2 regions of the Massilia sp. 2TAF26 genome follow, and region 2 is predicted to be linked to the other one. Evidence: predicted binding sites of a transcription regulator. Region 2 holds the regulator's gene; the other holds the start of a gene.
The links. The regulator sigma-54, encoded in region 2, starts transcription at its own class of promoters, with help from an activator protein. The targets are predictions, from matches to a motif close to TGGCANGNAANCTGCTTT.

Region 1 (9,072 bases), on a different contig from region 2:
CTGCGCGCCCAGACCCGGGTCGAACTGGCGCGCCTGCACCGCGAACTGGCCACCACCATGATCTACGTGACCCACGACCAGGTGGAGGCCATGACCCTGGGCCAGAAGATCGTGGTCTTCAACGGCGGCCGCATCGAGCAGGTCGGCACGCCGCTCGAACTTTATGAACGGCCGGCCAACCTGTTCGTGGCGGGCTTCCTGGGTTCGCCGCGCATGAACTTCCTGGACGCCAGCCTGGTGGGCGAGCAGGGCGCCATCGCCACGGTCCGGCTGGCGGGCGGCGCCGAGGTCGAGGTCGCCGCCGACGCCGCCAACGCGCCGGTCGGCGCCAGGGTGACGCTGGGCGTGCGGCCCGAACACCTGCGCCTGCAGCGGGCGGAAGGCGGCGCCGGCGGGGAGGGCATCCTGGGCACGGTGGGCCTGGTCGAATACCTGGGCGACGTCATGCTGGCCTATGTGCAGGTCGAGGGCGTCGCCGAGATGGTGGCAGTGAAGTGCAACGGCGGCCAGGCGCTGCCGGCGCTCGGCAGCCGCGTCCTGCTGGCTTTCGACCCGGCCGCGGCCTATCTGTTCGGCGCCGACGGCGCGGCGATGCCGGCGCGCAGCCGCGCCGTGCTGGCGGCGGCCACGGCGGGCTAGGGGCGCGTCATGACGAAGGCGGTGCGCGGGCGGCCGACCATGACCGACATCGCCAAGCTGGCCGGCGTCTCGCAGTCGACGGTCTCGCTGGTGATCAACCACCTGAGCGGGGCCAAGGTCTCGCGCGCCACCCGCGAGACCGTGCTGAGGATCGCCCGCGAACTCGGCTACCCCCTCGAGCGCCACCAGGGCCGGCACGACAATCGTCCGGGGCAGGCGCCGAACCTGATCGTCTACCTGACCGACGAGCTGACCACCAGCCCGCATGCGATGCAGACCATGGATGGCGCCAAGGACGGCGCCTGGGACCAGGACTGCCTGGTCGCCGCGTTCGCGACGCGTGGCGACCCCGGGCGGGAGCAGGCGGTGCTGGCCCGCATGCTCGACCATCCGGCGCTGCTGGGCGTGATCTACGCCACCATCTTCACCCGCGCCGTCACGTTGCCGGCGGCGCTGGACGGCGTGCCGACCGTGCTGCTCAACTGCCACGAGCGCGAGTGCCGGCACCCGGCGGTGGTGCCGGCCGAACAGCAGGGCGGCTACAGCGCCACCATGCACCTGGTCGCCGGCGGCCACCGCCGCATCGGCTTCATCAACGGCGAAGGCTGGATCGAGGCCGCCGCCGACCGCCTGAAGGGCTACCGCCATGCGCTGCTCGATGCCGGCATTCCCTTCGACCCGGCCCTGGTGCGCGAAGGCGACTGGCAGGTGGAGAGCGGCTATGCGCATGCGCTGTCCCTGCTCGACGGCCCCGACCGTCCCAGCGCGCTGTTCTGCGCCAACGACCTGATGGCGCTGGGCGCCCTGGACGCGGCCCGCGAACGCAAGCTGGCGGTGCCGCGCGAGCTGTCCGTGGTCGGCTACGACGACCAGGACCTGGCCCGCTATACCCATCCGCCGCTGAGCACAGTGTTGTTACCAAACTACGAAATGGGCCGCTGGGCGGCCGAGACCCTGATCGCGCTGGCCCGTGGCGGCAAGGTTTCCAACGCCGTTTTCCAGAGTGAGTGCCCTCTGGTGAGCCGCGATTCGGTGGCGCCGCCGGCCTCTTAGTGACGGGCCCAAGCGCGCGCCGCCGCGCCCGGTTTTGCGTTAGCTTCCTGCTAAGAATTATTACTAATTTTTTTTCGGAGACTCGCATGACCACATTCCAGCTGCGGCCCGTGTGCGTGGCCGTCCTCGCCCTGATCGCCCACGCGGCGGCCTGCGCCCAGAGCGGTACCGGCACCCCGCCTTCGCAGCCCGACCAGGCCACGCTGCAGGACCCCGCCTCGCAATCCCAGGACCAGGTGAGCCCGGCGGCCCCGGCCCAGCCGGGCCAGATCGTGCAGGTGCAGGTGACCGGCCTGCGCAGCAGTATCCGCAGTGCCGAGGCGATCAAGCGGAATGCGGACCAGGTGGTCGACTCCATCAACGCCGAGGACATCGGCAAGTTCCCCGACCGCGCCACCGGCGACGCCCTGCAGCGCATCGCCGGCGTGCAGGTGGGCCGCGACCGCGGCGAGACCAGCAGCGTCATCATCCGCGGCCTGCCGGACGTGGTCACGACCCTCGACGGCAACCAGATCTTCACAGGCAACGGCCGCCGCCTGTCCTACCAGGACCTGCCGGTGCAGTCGATCGGCGGCCTCGACGTGTACAAGAGCGCCACCGCCAACCAGCTCGAAGGCGGCATCGCCGGCGCCGTCAACGTGCGGCTGCGCTCGCCCTTCGACGTCAAGGGCTTCAACGCCACCGCCTTCATCGAAGAACGCCGCCAGAAGGTGAACGGGTCGAGCGCGACCAGCGACAAGAACAATCCGAACGGCGGCTTCGCGGTCAGCAACCGCTGGAACACCAGCTACGGCGAGATCGGCGCGCTGTTCGACGTCCAGTTCAACCGCGAGCACTGGGGCTATCCGGTGCAATGGGTCGACCGTCCCGACCGCATCTTCTCGGTCAGCCCGGACGGCACCGCGGTGCGCCTGAACGACGACCAGCCGATCGCCCCGCTGAAACCCGGCGACCGCCTCGGCGAGCTGCCCAACGTCGGCGGCATCTACAACCAGGGCAAGCGCGACCGCGGCAGCATCCACGGCGCCCTGCAGTGGAAGATCAGCCCGCAGATGGAAGCCAGCGCCCAGTACCTCGGCACCGGCTACCGCGCCCGCAGCGCGGTCGACTACATCCTCGGCATCGTCACCTGGACCCCGCGCCTGACCAATGTGGTGATGGCGCCCGAAGGCAGCTATTGCAACACCCCGAACGGCTCGATCTGCCCGATCCAGTCGGCCCATGCCGGCGCCGCCCGGTTCGGCGGCCCCTACGACTGGGATCCCTACACCGCCACCTCGACCTGGGGCGTGAAGGAGCACACGGTCACCCATTACCTGAACCTCGGCGTGCAGTACAAGGACGGCCCCTGGAAGCTGGCATCGAACTACGCCTGGTCCAAGTCGACCTTCGTGAACGATACCGTGATCGTCGACCAGCAGATCCCGGGCGCCAGCATCGACGTCTACACCTATGGCCGCGACGGCCACGGCGGCTACAACATGGTCACGACGCCCACCAGCAGCCAGGCGCTGCGCGATCCGACCCAGTTCGTGCTGCGCGGGATGGTGCAGAACTGGGGCATCTCGACCGGCGAGCAGTCGCAGTGGCGGCTCGACAGCAGCTACCGCCTGGGCGACGGCTTCTTCAGCAGCATCGACAGCGGCATCCGCCTGTCGCAGCGGCGCGCCGGCTTCAAGGGCGCCGAAGGCCACAGCGACATCAACGGGCCCACCCGCGCCAGCCCGATCGGCGCCTTCGGTCCGTCCTTCGAGACCCTCGTTCCAGGGCTGGACCGGCTCGGCGGTCCCTGGGTCACGCCGTCGCATGACTTCCTGATCGACCAGGCCGACGCCGTGCGCGCCTTCTACGGGGCCGCCCCGGGCCGCGTGGTGGAAGACCCGACCCGCGCCTTCAGTCAGAACGAGAACAACACGACCCTCTACCTGCAGGGACGCTGGCAGACCAGGATGGGCGACATCGACGTCAGCGGGACCGTCGGCGCCCGTTACGCCCACATCACGCGCAGCCTGGTGGGCAACAGCCGCATCGGCGACGTGATCAGCCCGATCGACCAGTCCTCGCGCGAAAACAACTTCCTGCCGAGCCTGTCGGCGGTGATCGGCTGGCGCAAGGACCTGCAATCCCACCTGTCCTTCGGCAAGACCCTGACCTATCCGGACTTCGCCTCGCTGAACCCGGCGCTGTCGCTGATCCCGCCGACCGTCAACGCGCCGGGCACGGGCTCGGCCGGCAACCCGAATTTGCGGCCGACCAAGTCGAAGAACATCGACGCCACGCTGGAATATTATTTCCCGAAAAATGGATATGCCCAGATCGCGCTGTTCCACCGCGATATCGACGGCTACCTGCAGAACATGGAGTCGAACGAGACCATCGGCGGCTTGAACTACCGTGTGACGCGTCCGCAGAACTCGGGCTCCGGCAAGCTGAAGGGCGCCGAACTCGGCATCCAGAAGTTCTTCGACTTCCTGCCTGCGCCCTGGAGCAACTTCGGCGCCCAGGCAAACTACACCTGGATCTCGGGCGAGAACCAGACCCTGGTGTCCTCGACCGGCAACACGTTCGCGACCACCCCGCTGATCGGCGTGGCGAAGAAGAACTACAACTTTGCTCTGCTGTACGAGGGCAATGGCATCACCGGCCGCCTGACGTCCACCCACCGCGGCGACTACGTCGAGCAGATCGCCGAGCCGCGCTTCGGCCAGGACCGTTACGTGAAGGCTGCAACTTTCGTGGACCTGAGCTTGTCCTACGCAATCAACAAGAACGTGTCCCTGCAGTTTGACGCGATCAATATCACGAAGGAGAACTACGAGAGCTACCTGAACGATCCGATCCGTCCGCGCGACATCCGCTACAATCCGACCACCTACGGGCTGGGCCTGCGCTTCTCGCTCTAAGCTCACATCTCGCTCCAGGGTCTCATGATGCAGAAGACTTACCGGAATCCGGTCTATCCGGACATCTTCGCCGATCCCTTCGTGCTGCGGCACGAAGGGGTTTATTACGCCTACGGCACCGCCCCCGGCGGCGATGACGGCCGCCAGATCCCGGTACTGCGCTCGAACGACCTGGTGGACTGGGAAGCGCTCGGCCACGCCCTGATGCCGGCCGCGGGCATGGAGGCCGGGCAGGGCTGGCATTTCTGGGCGCCGGAAGTGGCCAGCCACGACGGCCGCTTCTACATGTACTACTCGTCCGGCAACGCGCCCGAGGGCACCGACCAGAAGCTGAGAGTGGCGGTGGCCGACCATCCGGCCGGCCCCTTCCTCGACGCCGGCAAGCTACTGGTGCCGGACCAGCCCTTCTCGATCGACGCCCATCCCTTCCGCGACCAGGACGGGAATTGGTGGCTGTACTACTGCGTCGATTTCCTGGAGATGGCGCACGACGAGCGGATCGGCACCGGCATCGTGGTCGACCGCCTGCTCGACATGTGCACCCTGGCCGGCGAGCCGCGCACGGTGGTGCGCCCGCACCACGACTGGCACGTGTTCCGCAAGGACCGCTCCATGTACGGCAAGGTTGTCGACTGGCACACGGTCGAGGGTGCGGCGGTGCTGTACCACGACGGCCACTATTACTGCTTCTACAGCGGCGGCGCCTGGGAGAAGGAGAACTACGGCGTCAGCTACGTGATCGCCAAGCACCCAGAAGGGCCGTACCGCCGGCCCGAAGGCGGCCACGAGGCACTGCTGATGCGCACCCCGGCCTCCGGCGAGCTGCTGGGGCCGGGACACAATTCCTTTACGACGTCGCCGGACGGCGGCGAGACCTGGATCGTCTACCACGCCTGGGATCCGGCGCGGACGGCGCGCCGGATGTGCATCGACCGCATCGACTGGGTCGATGGGAAGCCGGTGAGCGGCGGGCCGAGCTGGACGGAGCAGGCGGCACCGCGCTGACCCTGCCACTTGCCGCGAAGGTGTAGATCGGAGGCCGGAGTTCGCGCTGCCTTCAGCGTCCGCCAAGGAATTCCTTTACCTCAGCCTGGAACCGCACCGGCTGATCCCACATGATGAAGTGGGCACTGTCCGGAATGCGCTTCAGGCTCAAGGCCGGCACCGGCGCAAACACGCCCTTGTAGACCGCATCGAACTGCTCGGCCGGAATCGGTACGCTCTTCGGCTGGACGTACAGCACGGTCACCGGCACTGAAATCTTCGGCAGTTCCGGCCCCAGGTTGGTCACCAGCAGTTCGCGGTAGGCGCGGGCGCCGACGTCGACGTCGCTGCGCATCGAGTCGTCGATCGCGCCGGCACGCATGGACTCGGTGGCGACCATGCCGTTGATGGTCTCGACGGCGCGCTTGCTGCGCTCCTCGGGCGCGGCCGTCCGGATACCGGTGGCGATGCGGTCAGCAATCGGCTCGACGCTGGCGACGGTGGCGCCGGGGCCGCCGAAGAACATGCCCAGGAAGGGCACCATGTCGACCACCATCAGGCGCGACAGGTCGGCCGGATGGCGCGCGGCCAGCATCATGCCGATCGTGCCGCCCATCGAGTGGCCGATCACGGCCGGCTGCTTCAGGCCGGCTTCCCTGATGTAGCGGTCGATGTCTTCGGCCACCGGCGCGGCGACCGGACCGTCGGCGTTGCCGCCTTTCGGCTGGCCGGCGAAGCCCGAGACTTGCACCAGGTGGTAGCGGTAGCCGGGCACGGCCTTGATCATTTCGGCCCAGACGCGCGGCGAGGAGTTCAGGCCGGGAATCAGGATCACGTCCGGTCCGGCGCCTTCGGTGCGGACCGTGATGCGGGTCGATTCGAAGGGCGCGGCCCAGGCGCCAGCGGATGCGCCGAGGAGGGCGAGGGCTGCCACCGCTGTGGCGGTCTTGAGGGTGAAACGGCGGGAAAGCATAGTGAGCTGCATCTTGTCTCCTGGTTCGTGATCGGAAGCCGCCGCATGCGCTGCGGGGCAGGTGGACAGGATGCTAACGTGGGGCGCCGGAAAAAGCTGCCTGAAAGATATGATAGTGTCCTGAACAAGGAAGCCCGCACGTGGCGGGCTTCCGGTCGGCGATCGCAATGATTACGCTTTGCGGCGCAGGGCAGCCATGCCGGCGAAGCCCAATCCCAGCAAGGCCAGCGACGCCGGCTCCGGGACATCGCCGGTCGACGGCGAAAACGCTGCCTTGAATGCGACGTCGCCGAAGCCGCACTCGCGGCACTCCCAGGCCTGGGTCGTCAGCGCTCCGAAGTCCAAGCCGTTATTGAAATAGACGAAATCGCCACCGGCATAGCTGTTGTTCGTCGCAGGCATGTTGTAGGTACTGTATTCCTGGGTGCCGAGGTCGGAGACCGAGAGGAACATCACATATTTCTGGCCCGCCGTCAGGCTCAGGGAGCCGGTGTCGAAGGAGAATTCCATCAGCCCCTGGCCAGGGGTCACCGAGCGTGTTGGGCTCGTGTAGAGAATGCTGGTGGCCTTGCTGCCGTCCCAGCCGGCCACATAGCCGCGGAAATCGAGTGACTGGTTATTGCCGTACAGGTACATCGAGAAGCTGTTCAACACATTATCGGCACCGACCGTGAAGGTCTGGCCGTATGTGGCTGTGTCGGGATAGCCAAACGGAGAAATGCTGGAGACGATCGACGTGTTGTCGATGACCGAGGCAGTCGCGTCTGCGGCAAAAGCGCCGAGGACGGCACAAAGAAGCATGGAGGCTTTCAGGTAGCTTGGTTTCATAACATTCCCTTTTTTATGGTGGACTCGCCATTGACTCTTAGCAAATACCGTGCCATAAAACAATTGCTTATAAAAATCAATTGTTTAGCGGAACATGGAATGTATTTGTGTAAATAAATCCGACATTCATCGGGCTAGTCCCAGTCATGCCGGGTTTCGCCTTCCTGCGCTTGGCGATCGCGCGCAATCATCTCTTCCAGCTCTTCGCGCGCCCGTTTGGCCATCGACACATACTGTTCGCGGTCCTTATAGTAGGGATAGACCGCCTGCACGTTGGCGATATTGAGCTTCCGGAACTTCAGCGCGGCCTGGCGGATGCGATAGGCGTTATGGCCGAGACCGGCCGTGAGCACGGTGCGGCCCAGCTGCAGGGCCGATTCGAAGGTCTCCCTTTCGATCATGGTGACGCCGCGGTCCATCAGCTGGTACCAGTGGGTGACGTTGCGGGCGCGGGCGAAGATCTGCAGTTCCGGCCACTCGCGGCGCACGGTCTCGACCAGGTCGAGGCTGTCTTCGATGTCGTCGATCGCCACCACCAGCGCTCGGGCGCGCGCGGCGCCGGCGGCGCGCAGCAGGTCGGCGCGGGTGGCGTCGCCGTAGAAGACCTTGAAGCCGAAGCGGCGCAGCACCTCGATCTGGTCGGGGTCGTGGTCCAGCACCGTCAGCTTGACCCCGTTCGCGTTCAGGAAGCGACCGACGATCTGGCCGAAGCGGCCGAAGCCGGCAACGATCACATGGTCCTCGTTCGGTTCGATGGCGTCGGCTTCGGGCTTGGCGCCGGCGGCTTCGCGGCGGGCCGACAGCTTGTCGTAGGCCATCAGCACCAGCGGCGTGACCACCATCGACAGTGCGACCACGACCACCAGCATCGAGGCGGTATCTTCGCTGAACACGCGTGCGGTGGCGGCCGCGCCGAACACGACGAAGGCGAATTCGCCGCCCTGGGACAGCAGCAGGGCGAACTGCAGGTGCTGGCCGCGGGCCATGCCGAATACCCGCGACAGAATGTAGAGCACGGCGGTCTTGATCAGCAGGAAGCCGGCCACCAGTCCCAGGATCAGCCCGGGATGGGCGAGGAAGACGGCGAAATCGACCGACATGCCGACCGCGATGAAGAACAGGCCGAGCAGCAGGCCCTTGAAGGGTTCGAGGTCGGTCTCCAGCGCGTGGCGGTACTCGGAATCGGCCAGCAGCACGCCGGCCATGAAGGAGCCGAGCGCCATCGACATGTCGATCCACTGCATCAGCAGGGCGATCGCGATCACCAGCAGCAGGGCGAAGGCGGTGAAGATCTCGCGGGTATCGGTGCGGGCGATGACCTGCAGCAGCGGACGCACCAGGTAGCGGCCGCCGACGATGATCCCGGCCAGCACGCCGACGACCTTGAAGGTGGCCAGCCAGAAGTTGCCGCTCGAACCGGCTTCGTCGGGAATGCCGAGCAGCGGCACGATGGCGATCATCGGGATCGCGGCGATGTCCTGGAACAGCAGGATCGCGAAGCCGGCCTGGCCCGCCGGGGTCGGCATCAGGTTGCGTTCCTCCAGCGAGGCGAGGGCGATGGCGGTCGACGACAGCGACAGGCCGAGCCCGCCGATCAGGGCCAGCTTCCAGTTGACGCCGGCCAGCAGCGCGGCGCCGAACAGGGCAGCGGCAACCACGACCACCTGCGCGCCGCCCCAGCCGAAGATGGGC
Region 2 (9,072 bases):
AAGCAATGATGGATGTACACGCAGACGCCGCCGCCATCGCGAGCGGCGGCAGCACCCTGGTGGCCAAGGGGCTGCAGAAAAGCTACGGCAAGCGCCTGGTGGTGCGCGACGTTTCGCTGCAGGTCGCCTGCGGCGAGGTGGTGGGCCTGCTCGGCCCGAACGGCGCCGGCAAGACGACCTCGTTCTACATGATCGTGGGCCTGGTGCCGGCCGACGCCGGCGCCATCGTCATCAACGGCACCGACATCACCAGCCTGCCGATCCACCGGCGCGCCATGCTGGGCCTGTCCTACCTGCCGCAGGAAGCCTCGGTGTTCCGCAAGCTGACGGTGGAGGAGAACATCCGCGCCGTGCTGGAACTGCAGCGCGAGGACGGCAAGCCGCTGGGCAAGAACCGCATCGAGGAGCGCCTCAACGAGCTGCTGGCCGAGCTGCAGATCGAGAAGCTGCGCGAGAACCCGGCGCTGTCGCTGTCGGGCGGCGAACGGCGCCGCGTGGAGATTGCGCGCGCCCTCGCCACCAACCCGCGCTTCGTGCTGCTGGACGAGCCGTTTGCCGGCGTCGATCCGATCGCGGTGATCGAGATCCAGCGCATCGTGCGCTTCCTGAAGGAGCGCGGCATCGGCGTCCTGATAACCGACCACAACGTGCGCGAGACGCTCGGCATCTGCGACCGTGCCTACATCATCAACCAGGGCGCGGTGCTGGCGTCGGGACGCCCGGACGACATCATCGCCAATGAATCGGTTCGCCGCGTCTACCTGGGTGAACATTTCCGGATGTAGTCATGAAACAGACGCTGCAACTCAAGACCTCACAGCACCTTGCGCTGACACCGCAACTCCAGCAGTCGATCCGGCTGCTGCAGCTGTCCACTCTCGAGCTGCACCAGGAGATTGAACAGGTCCTCAGCGACAACCCGCTGCTCGAACGCCTCGACGATCCGCTCGACCACTCGGTGCGCCTGCTGGCCGACGGCGCGATCAACAACGGCGCGTCGACCTCCACCACGCCCGACTCGCCGCCCTCGTCCAGCCAGGGCGAGGAGGGCAATGGCGGCGGTGGCGCCGAAGCCGAAGGCGGCGACAGCGACAACGGCGATGCCGGCGGCGCCGAGCACGACATGGACTGGGGCGATTCTGGCCGTTCCGGCAGCGGCAGCGGCGGCGAGGAAGAGGACGGCCGCCCGCAGCTGGAAGCCAGCCCGGTCTCGCTGCGCGAACACTTGATGGAGCAGGTACGCCTGACCTGCATGTCGCCGCGCGATTGCGCGCTGGTCGAGATCGTCGTCGACACCCTCGACGACAACGGCTACCTCGAAGAAACCCTGGACGAGCTGCATGCGCGCCTCCCGGCCGAACTCGAAGTGGAATTCGAGGAGTTGCGCACCGCGCTGGCGCTGGTGCAAAGCATGGACCCGCCCGGCGTGGGCGCGCGCAGCGCCGCCGAATGCCTGGCGCTGCAGATCCGCCGCATGCCGGGCGTGCCGCTGGTCACGCGGCGCATGGCGCTGACCATCGTCGAACGCTACCTGACCTGGTTCGCGCAGCGCGAATTCAACAAGCTCAAGAAAGCCCTCGACTGCGACGACGAAGACCTGCGCGAAGCCCAGGCCGTGATCCGCCATTGCAATCCGCATCCGGGCGCGGCCTTCGCTTCCGACGTTTCCGACTTCGTGGTGCCGGACGTGATCGTGCGCCGCGCGAAGGACGGCTGGAGCGTGCAGCTGAATCCCGAGGTGATGCCGCGCCTGCGCGTGAACAGCCTGTATGCCACCTTGATGAAGCAGGGAAAATCGGAATCCCAGCTGGCGGCGCAGTTGCAGGAAGCAAAATGGCTCATCAAAAACATGCGCCAGCGCTTCGATACTATCCTTCGGGTAGCTCAAGCAATCGTGGAGCGCCAGCGGAACTTTTTCTCCCATGGCGCCGTTGCCATGCGGCCCCTTGTTTTACGTGAGATAGCTGATACACTAGGTCTACACGAGAGCACAATTTCTCGTGTCACAACTCAGAAATACATGCTGACGCCGCACGGCATGTTCGAGTTGAAGTACTTTTTCGGGAGTCACGTCGCGACCGAGGCAGGAGGAGAAGCCTCCTCGACCGCGATCCGGGCTCTCATCGTACAACTCACAGGAGCAGAAGACCCCAAAAACCCTTTATCCGACAGCAAGATCGCGGAGATGCTAGGGGAACAGGGAATGGTTATCGCACGCCGCACGGTAGCGAAATACCGCGAGGCGCTGAAGATCCCTCCCGTCAGCCTCCGTAAATCTCTGTAGCAAGCTCTTTCAGCAAGCTCTTGCAGCAAGCTTCTTGCAACAACGCTGCCCTGGTGCGTGGTATGCGCGTACGACAGGCAGCGCATCATCAAAGGAGTGTGTATGAATCTCACTATCAGCGGACATCATCTCGATGTAACCCCGGCAATCCGTGAATACGTACAGAACAAGCTCGAACGCATCACCCGCCATTTCGATCAAGTGATCGACTCCCACGTCATCCTCTGCATTGACAATCTCACCGAGAAAGAAAAGCGCCAGAAGGCCGAGATCAACTTGCGCCTCGCCGGCAAGATCGTTCACGTCGCCAGCGCCGCGCACGACTTGTACGCCGCGATCGACATGCTGATGGACCGGCTCGACCGGCAGGTGCAGAAGTACAAGCAGATGCTGCAGGATCACAGTAGTACACCGCTCAAGCGCATACCCAACGATGGAGGAGAAGCTGCCGCTACAGCGTGATCCTTCCGCTGGCGCAGCACAAGCAAGGAAGGGCGCATCTGGCGCCCTTTTCGTTTTCCGGGCCGCGCTACAATGCCGTTTTCCATTTCAATAAATAAAAGAACATGAGCGAATACGTGCAGACCCGCGTTGCCAGCGGCACCGGCATCATTACCCTCGACCGTCCCAAGGCCCTGAACTCGCTGTCGCTGGAGATGGTGCGCGCACTGACGGAGACCCTGCTGGCCTGGCGCGACGATTCGAACGTCGACGCCGTCGTTATCAAGAGCAGCAGCGAGAAAGCCCTGTGCGCAGGCGGCGACATCCGCTTCTTCCACCAGGCCGGGCGCGCCACGCCCACTGGAGGCAGTGCGCTGCTGGAAGACTTCTTTACCGAAGAATACGCGCTGAACCACCTGATCCACTTCTATCCGAAACCCTATATCTCGTTGATGGACGGCGTGGTCATGGGCGGCGGCATGGGTATCGCCCAGGGCGGGCCCGAGACCGGCCTGCGCATCGTGACCGAACGCACGAAGATGGCCATGCCCGAGGTGAACATCGGCCTGTTCCCGGACGTCGGCGGCAGCCACTTCCTGTCGCATGCGCCGGGCGCGCTCGGCATGCATCTGGGACTGACGGGGCTGACCATCGGCGCCGCCGATGCGCTCTACGTCGGCCAGGCCGACGTGTTCGTGCCGGGCGCCGAACTGCCGGCACTGCATGCGCTGATCGCTGCGACGCCGGGCAAGCAGCTGGCCGATGCGATCCGCGCCTTCGCCGCGCCGTTCGCGCAGCAGGCCGGCGCCAGCGAACTCGAAGCGCAACGCGCGCTGGTCGACAGGCACTTTGGCGCCGACTCGGTACAGGCCGTGATGGTCTCGCTGGAGGGCGATGACACCCCATTCGCGCAGAAGGCCCTGGCCGCGATGCGCCAGCGCTCGCCGCTGATGATGTGCGTGACGCGCGAGATGCTGGTGCGCGGCGCCACGATGGACGTGGCCGCCTGCCTGCGCATGGAGCGCTCGCTGGTGCGCCGCAACTTCGAACACGGCGAAGTGCTGGAAGGCGTGCGCGCGCTGGTGATCGACAAGGACAATGCGCCGAAGTGGAACCCGCCCGCGCTGGATGCCGTCACGCCGGAGATGGTGGCGCGCTTCTTCGAGCCGGTGTGGCCGGCGCATGCGCATCCGTTGCGCCACCTGCCATAAGCGGCGCCCGCTCCGCCGCCCCGGCATCCGCCGGGTTTTTTTTCGCCGACCGATAATGCGTTGCAGCATAAGCACGAATTTATGCGATGATTTCATCAGGCAATGAAATAATGGCATAGCCAAGCACAACAATAGAGGAGTCCAATTTGTCGTTTCTGATCGTCCTGGCCGCGCTGGCCTTCCTGATGGTGGCCGCCTACCGCGGCTATAGCGTCATCCTGTTCGCACCGATCGCCGCCCTCGGCGCGGTCCTGTTCACCGACCCGTCCGCCGTGGCGCCGGTCTTTTCCGGCATCTTCATGGAAAAGATGGTCGGCTTCGTCAAGCTCTATTTCCCGGTCTTCATGCTGGGCGCCGTGTTCGGCAAGGTCATCGAGATGTCCGGTTTCTCGAAATCCATCGTGCAGGCGGCGATCCGCTACATCGGCCGCTCGCGCGCGAACGCCGTGATCGTCGCCGTGTGCGCGCTGCTGACCTATGGCGGCGTGTCGCTGTTCGTGGTGGTGTTCGCCGTGTATCCGTTTGCGGCTGAGCTCTACCGTCAGAGCAATATTCCGAAGCGCCTGATGCCGGGCGCGATCGCACTGGGCGCCTTCTCGTTCACCATGGATTCGCTGCCGGGCACGCCGCAGATCCAGAACATCATCCCGACCACCTTCTTCAAGACCACCGGCTGGGCCGCGCCCGTGCTCGGCACCATCGGTTCGGTGTTCATCATCGTGGTCGGCCTGACCTACCTGGAATGGCGCCGCCGCGCCGCGATGGCGAAAGGCGAGGGCTATGGCGCGCACGCCGATGTGCCCGAGGCGGAGGCGAACCGGGAAGCGCTGCCGCATCCGCTGATCGCGGTGCTGCCGCTGGTGCTGGTGGGCGTGGCCAACTTCGCATTCACCAAGATGATCCCGGTCTGGTACGGCGCCGGCGCCTATACGGTGCCGCCCGAAGTGCTGCCGGGCGTGCACACGCCGGTGACGGCCACGGTCAAGAGCGTGCTGGCGATCTGGTCGGTCGAAGCCGCGCTGCTGCTCGGCATCCTGCTGGTGCTCGCGACCGCCTTCCGCCGCGTCAGCCAGCGCTTTGCCAGCGGTTCGAAAGAAGCCGTCGGCGGCGCCCTGCTGGCGGCGATGAATACCGCGTCCGAATACGGTTTCGGCGGCGTGATCGCCGCGCTGCCGGGCTTCATCGTCGTCAGCGATGCCCTGAAGGGGATTCCGAACCCGCTGGTGAATGCGGCGGTGTCGGTCAGCTCGCTGGCCGGCATCACCGGCTCGGCCTCGGGCGGCATGAGCATCGCGCTGGCCGCGATGTCCGACCTGTTCATCAAGGGCGCCGAAGCGGCCCATATTCCGATGGAAGTCCTGCACCGCGTGGTGGCGATGGCCAGCGGCGGCATGGACACGCTGCCGCACAACGGCGCCGTGATCACCCTGCTGGCGGTGACCGGGCTGACGCACCGCGAGTCGTATCGCGAGATCTTCGCGATTACCGTCATCAAGACGCTGGCGGTGTTCTTTGTGATTGGGGTGTTTTACGCGACCGGGTTGGTGTGAGTGTTAGCTCGTCGTCCCCGCGGAGGCGGGGATCCCGGTTCGGCTATCAGTGCTGCTCGCGATGCCGCACAACCACCCGTTCGGATTCGCCGAAGTAAGCCGCCAGCCGTTCCGCCATGTACACGGAGCGGTGCTGTCCACCCGTGCAGCCGACCGCCACCGTCAGGTAGCTGCGGTTGTCGGTCTTGAACGATGGCAGCCATTTGGCCACGAAGGCGCGGATGTCGGCCAGCATTTCGACGGCCTGGGGCTGGGCGTCGAGGAAGGCGATGACGGGCGCGTCCTTGCCGGTGAGCGGTCGCAAGGTCAGGTCGTAGTAGGGATTCGGCACGGCGCGCACGTCGAACACGAAGTCGGCGTCCAGCGGCACGCCGCGCTTGAAGGCGAAGGATTCGAAATACAGGGTCAGCTTCGCGAATTCGATCTCGGCCAGTTCCTTGACCCAGGCGCGCAGTTTGTTCGCCGACATTTCCGAGGTGTCGATCACATGGCCCAGCTTCTCGATCGCTCCCAGGCGGTCGCGCTCTTCCGAGATGCATTCGATCAGCGTGCGGCGCGAAGCCGGGTTCTCGCCCGGGCGCAGCTCGTGCGACAGCGGATGGCTGCGGCGGGTCTCGGAAAAGCGGGCCACCAGCGAATGGGTGCTGGCAGTCAGGTACATCACCTTGACGTCATGCCCTTGCTCGCGCAGCGCGCGGACCGTGGCCGGCAGTTCCGCCAGCGACTCGGCGCTGCGTGCGTCGACGGCGACGGCGACGCACTTGCTGTCGGCGCCATTGACTGTCTCGACCAGCAAAGGCAGCAGGGCGGGCGGCAGGTTGTCGACGCAGTAGTAGCCTGCGTCTTCGAGAACATTGAGGGCTACCGACTTGCCGGAACCCGAGATACCGGTGATGAGAACGATTCGCATGTGTCCATCATACCGCAACGGTAAGACCTTGTCGCCAGTGGCCAGGCCAGTTGCGATGGTGGTAACTTAGAACCTAATCGCCGCTCATCGCCTGGCGTTGACGTTCCATGAACTCCTGCAGCGTATCGATACCGCGCAGCTGCAGGATGGTATTGCGCACCGCGGCTTCCAGCAGCACCGCGATGTTGCGGCCGGCCGCGACGGGAATCACGACCTTGCGGATCGGCAGGCCGAGCACGTCCTCGGTCGGGAAGTGGAAGGGCAGTCGCTCGACTTCCTCGTCCAGCGCGCCGCGCTTGACCAGATGCACGATCAACTTCAGCCGCATCTTGCGGCGCACGGCGGTCTCGCCGAAGATCGCCTTGATGTCCAGCAGGCCCAGGCCGCGCACTTCGAGCAGGTTCTGCAGCAGCGGCGGGCAGCGGCCCTCGATCATGTTCGGGGCGATGCGCGAGAATTCGACCGCGTCGTCGGCCACCAGGCCGTGCGAACGCGAGATCAGTTCCAGGCCCAGCTCGCTCTTGCCGAGGCCGGAATCGCCGGTGATCAGCACGCCCACGCCCAGCACGTCCATGAACACGCCGTGCATGATGACGCGCTGCGCCAGTTTCTTCGATAAATAGACCCGCAGGAAGTCGATGACCTGGGCCGCCGGCAGCGGGGTCGAGAACAGCGGAATGTTCTGCTCGTCGCAGATGGCGAGAATGTCCGGCGGGGTGTCCAGGCCCTGGGCGATGATCAGGGCCGGCGGGCCGCCCGCGATCATTTCGCCGATCATGTGGCTACGCGAGCCCGACTTGAGACGCTGGTAGTAATTCAGTTCCTGGTGCCCGAACACCTGGATGCGGCCCGGGTGGATGAGGTTCAGGTGGCCGACCTGGTCGGCGGCCGAGACGGCGTCGCCCGAGATCAGGCGTTCGCCGCCGGGGAAGCCCGCGAACCAGCCAAGTTGCAGGCTATCGCGATTGTCGTCGTACAGCCTCTGGATGGTCAGCGGAGTCTGGAGCATGGCCTTATTCTAACCCAGTGCCTGCAGGCTCGGTTGCCAGTTGATAATGCGTTCATGCACCGAGCGCGGGTCCGGATCGGTGGCCAGCGCGGTACGCACGGCTTCGTCGGAGAACAGTTCGGCGATTTCGGACAGGATTTCCAGGTGCTGCTGGGTCACGTGGTCCGGGATCAGGAGGAAGAACAGCAGGCTGACCGGTTGGCCGTCCGGCGATTCGAAGGGAATCGGCTCGGCCAGGCGGACGAAGGCGGCCAGTGGCGACTTCAGGCTCTTGCTGCCCTTGATGCGGCCATGCGGCACGGCCACGCCATGACCGAGACCGGTCGAACCGAGGCGTTCGCGCGCGAACAGGTTGTCCGAGACCGTCGAGCGGGCGATGCCGCAGTTGTTCTCGAAGATCAGGCCGGCCTGTTCAAAGGCGCGCTTCTTGCTCGACACTTCCAGATCGAGCTGAACGTTTTCGAGCGAGAGGATTTTGCTTAGATTAGTCATAACACGCTTCTGTTGCGGTACACCCAGGTTCTTGCGAGCGGGAATTATAGGCCTGTTTCATGGCCATGACATTCGATTTCGCGTCTGTACGACTGGCTGTTTTATCCCTGTGGCCAAACATCGGTTTGATCGCGCGCAATCGTTTTGTATCTACACGCAATATCCGCTACGAAATTTCAAATTTCTCGAATGGAAAGGCGAATTTCAGACCCATCTTCCGTATTTTCTAGCCGAAACTTGCCAGCATGCCCAGTCTGCGCTTCGTCACTGCGAAACGATTGACGTCGCTTTGATGCCACGGTTCTGTCGCTGGAAACGAACACTAGATGGGGACAATGCCTGGATTTTTCTACTGCCGGGCGGTGCGCAGATTGGGCGCCTTGCCGGCGCTGAAATTCGCGCGCCAGGGATTGATGTCGAGTCCGCCGCGCCGCGTGTAGCGGGCGTAGACCGCCAGCTTGTGCGGCTTACACTGGCGCAGGATGTCGGTGAAGATGCGCTCGACACATTGCTCGTGAAATTCGTTGTGCTCGCGGAAGCCGATCAGGTAGCGCAGCAAGCTTTCCTGGTCGATCTGCGGACCGGCGTAATGGATCTGCACGGTACCCCAGTCCGGCTGGCCCGTGACCAGGCAGTTCGACTTCAGCAGGTGGGATACCAGGGTCTCTTCGACCGCGGCTTCGTCGTGCCTGGCCTTGAGCAGTTCCGGTGCCGGGCTGTAATTGTCGACCTCGATGTCGAGGCGGTCCAGCAGCACGCCTTCCAGCTCGCCCATCTTGAGCTTGCCGAAGTCTTCCGGCTGGGTGAGCGTCACGGCTACCTGCGCGCCGAAGGCAGTCGACAGGTCTTCGCGCAGCAGGGCCAGCAGGGCGTCCGTATTCGCCAGGCGGGTCTGGTTGAAGGAGTTGAGATATAACTTGAAGGACTTCGATTCGACGATATTGGGCGAATCGGCGGGGGCCGTGATGGTCGCGATCGCCACCTGCGGCTTGCCGCGCATGTTCAGCCACGACAGCTCATAGGCGTTCCAGATGTCGACGCCGAAGAAGGGCAGCGTACCTTTCAGGCCGAGCTCGTCACGCTTCTGCTGGCGCGGAATGGGAAACAGCAGCTCGGGCGCGTACTGGGTCTGGTAGGCCGAGGTCTTACCGAGCGGCGATTGATCAGGGGTATTG

Region 1: a site for sigma-54 is predicted at 7,418-7,435, ahead of AB4Z32_RS08975 (PEP-CTERM sorting domain-containing protein). Genes of this name have one in related genera too.

Annotation. Positions count from the first base shown of each region.
Region 1 covers NZ_JBFRFV010000006.1:226,509-235,580, reverse strand. Annotated here, with positions in the region: gene AB4Z32_RS09000 (ABC transporter ATP-binding protein) at 1-639, shown strand, start outside; gene AB4Z32_RS08995 (substrate-binding domain-containing protein) at 649-1,692, shown strand; gene AB4Z32_RS08990 (TonB-dependent receptor) at 1,779-4,595, shown strand; gene AB4Z32_RS08985 (glycoside hydrolase family 43 protein) at 4,620-5,600, shown strand; gene AB4Z32_RS08980 (alpha/beta fold hydrolase) at 5,653-6,564, opposite strand; gene AB4Z32_RS08975 (PEP-CTERM sorting domain-containing protein) at 6,724-7,380, opposite strand; gene kefC (glutathione-regulated potassium-efflux system protein KefC) at 7,515-9,072, opposite strand, start outside.
Region 2 covers NZ_JBFRFV010000004.1:91,203-100,274, forward strand. Annotated here, with positions in the region: gene lptA (lipopolysaccharide transport periplasmic protein LptA) at 1-9, shown strand, start outside; gene lptB (LPS export ABC transporter ATP-binding protein) at 9-785, shown strand; gene AB4Z32_RS05595 (RNA polymerase factor sigma-54) at 788-2,284, shown strand; gene hpf (ribosome hibernation-promoting factor, HPF/YfiA family) at 2,387-2,746, shown strand; gene AB4Z32_RS05605 (enoyl-CoA hydratase/isomerase family protein) at 2,851-3,936, shown strand; gene AB4Z32_RS05610 (GntP family permease) at 4,083-5,486, shown strand; gene rapZ (RNase adapter RapZ) at 5,533-6,396, opposite strand; gene hprK (HPr(Ser) kinase/phosphatase) at 6,470-7,405, opposite strand; gene AB4Z32_RS05625 (PTS sugar transporter subunit IIA) at 7,415-7,897, opposite strand; gene queF (NADPH-dependent 7-cyano-7-deazaguanine reductase QueF) at 8,247-9,072, opposite strand, start outside.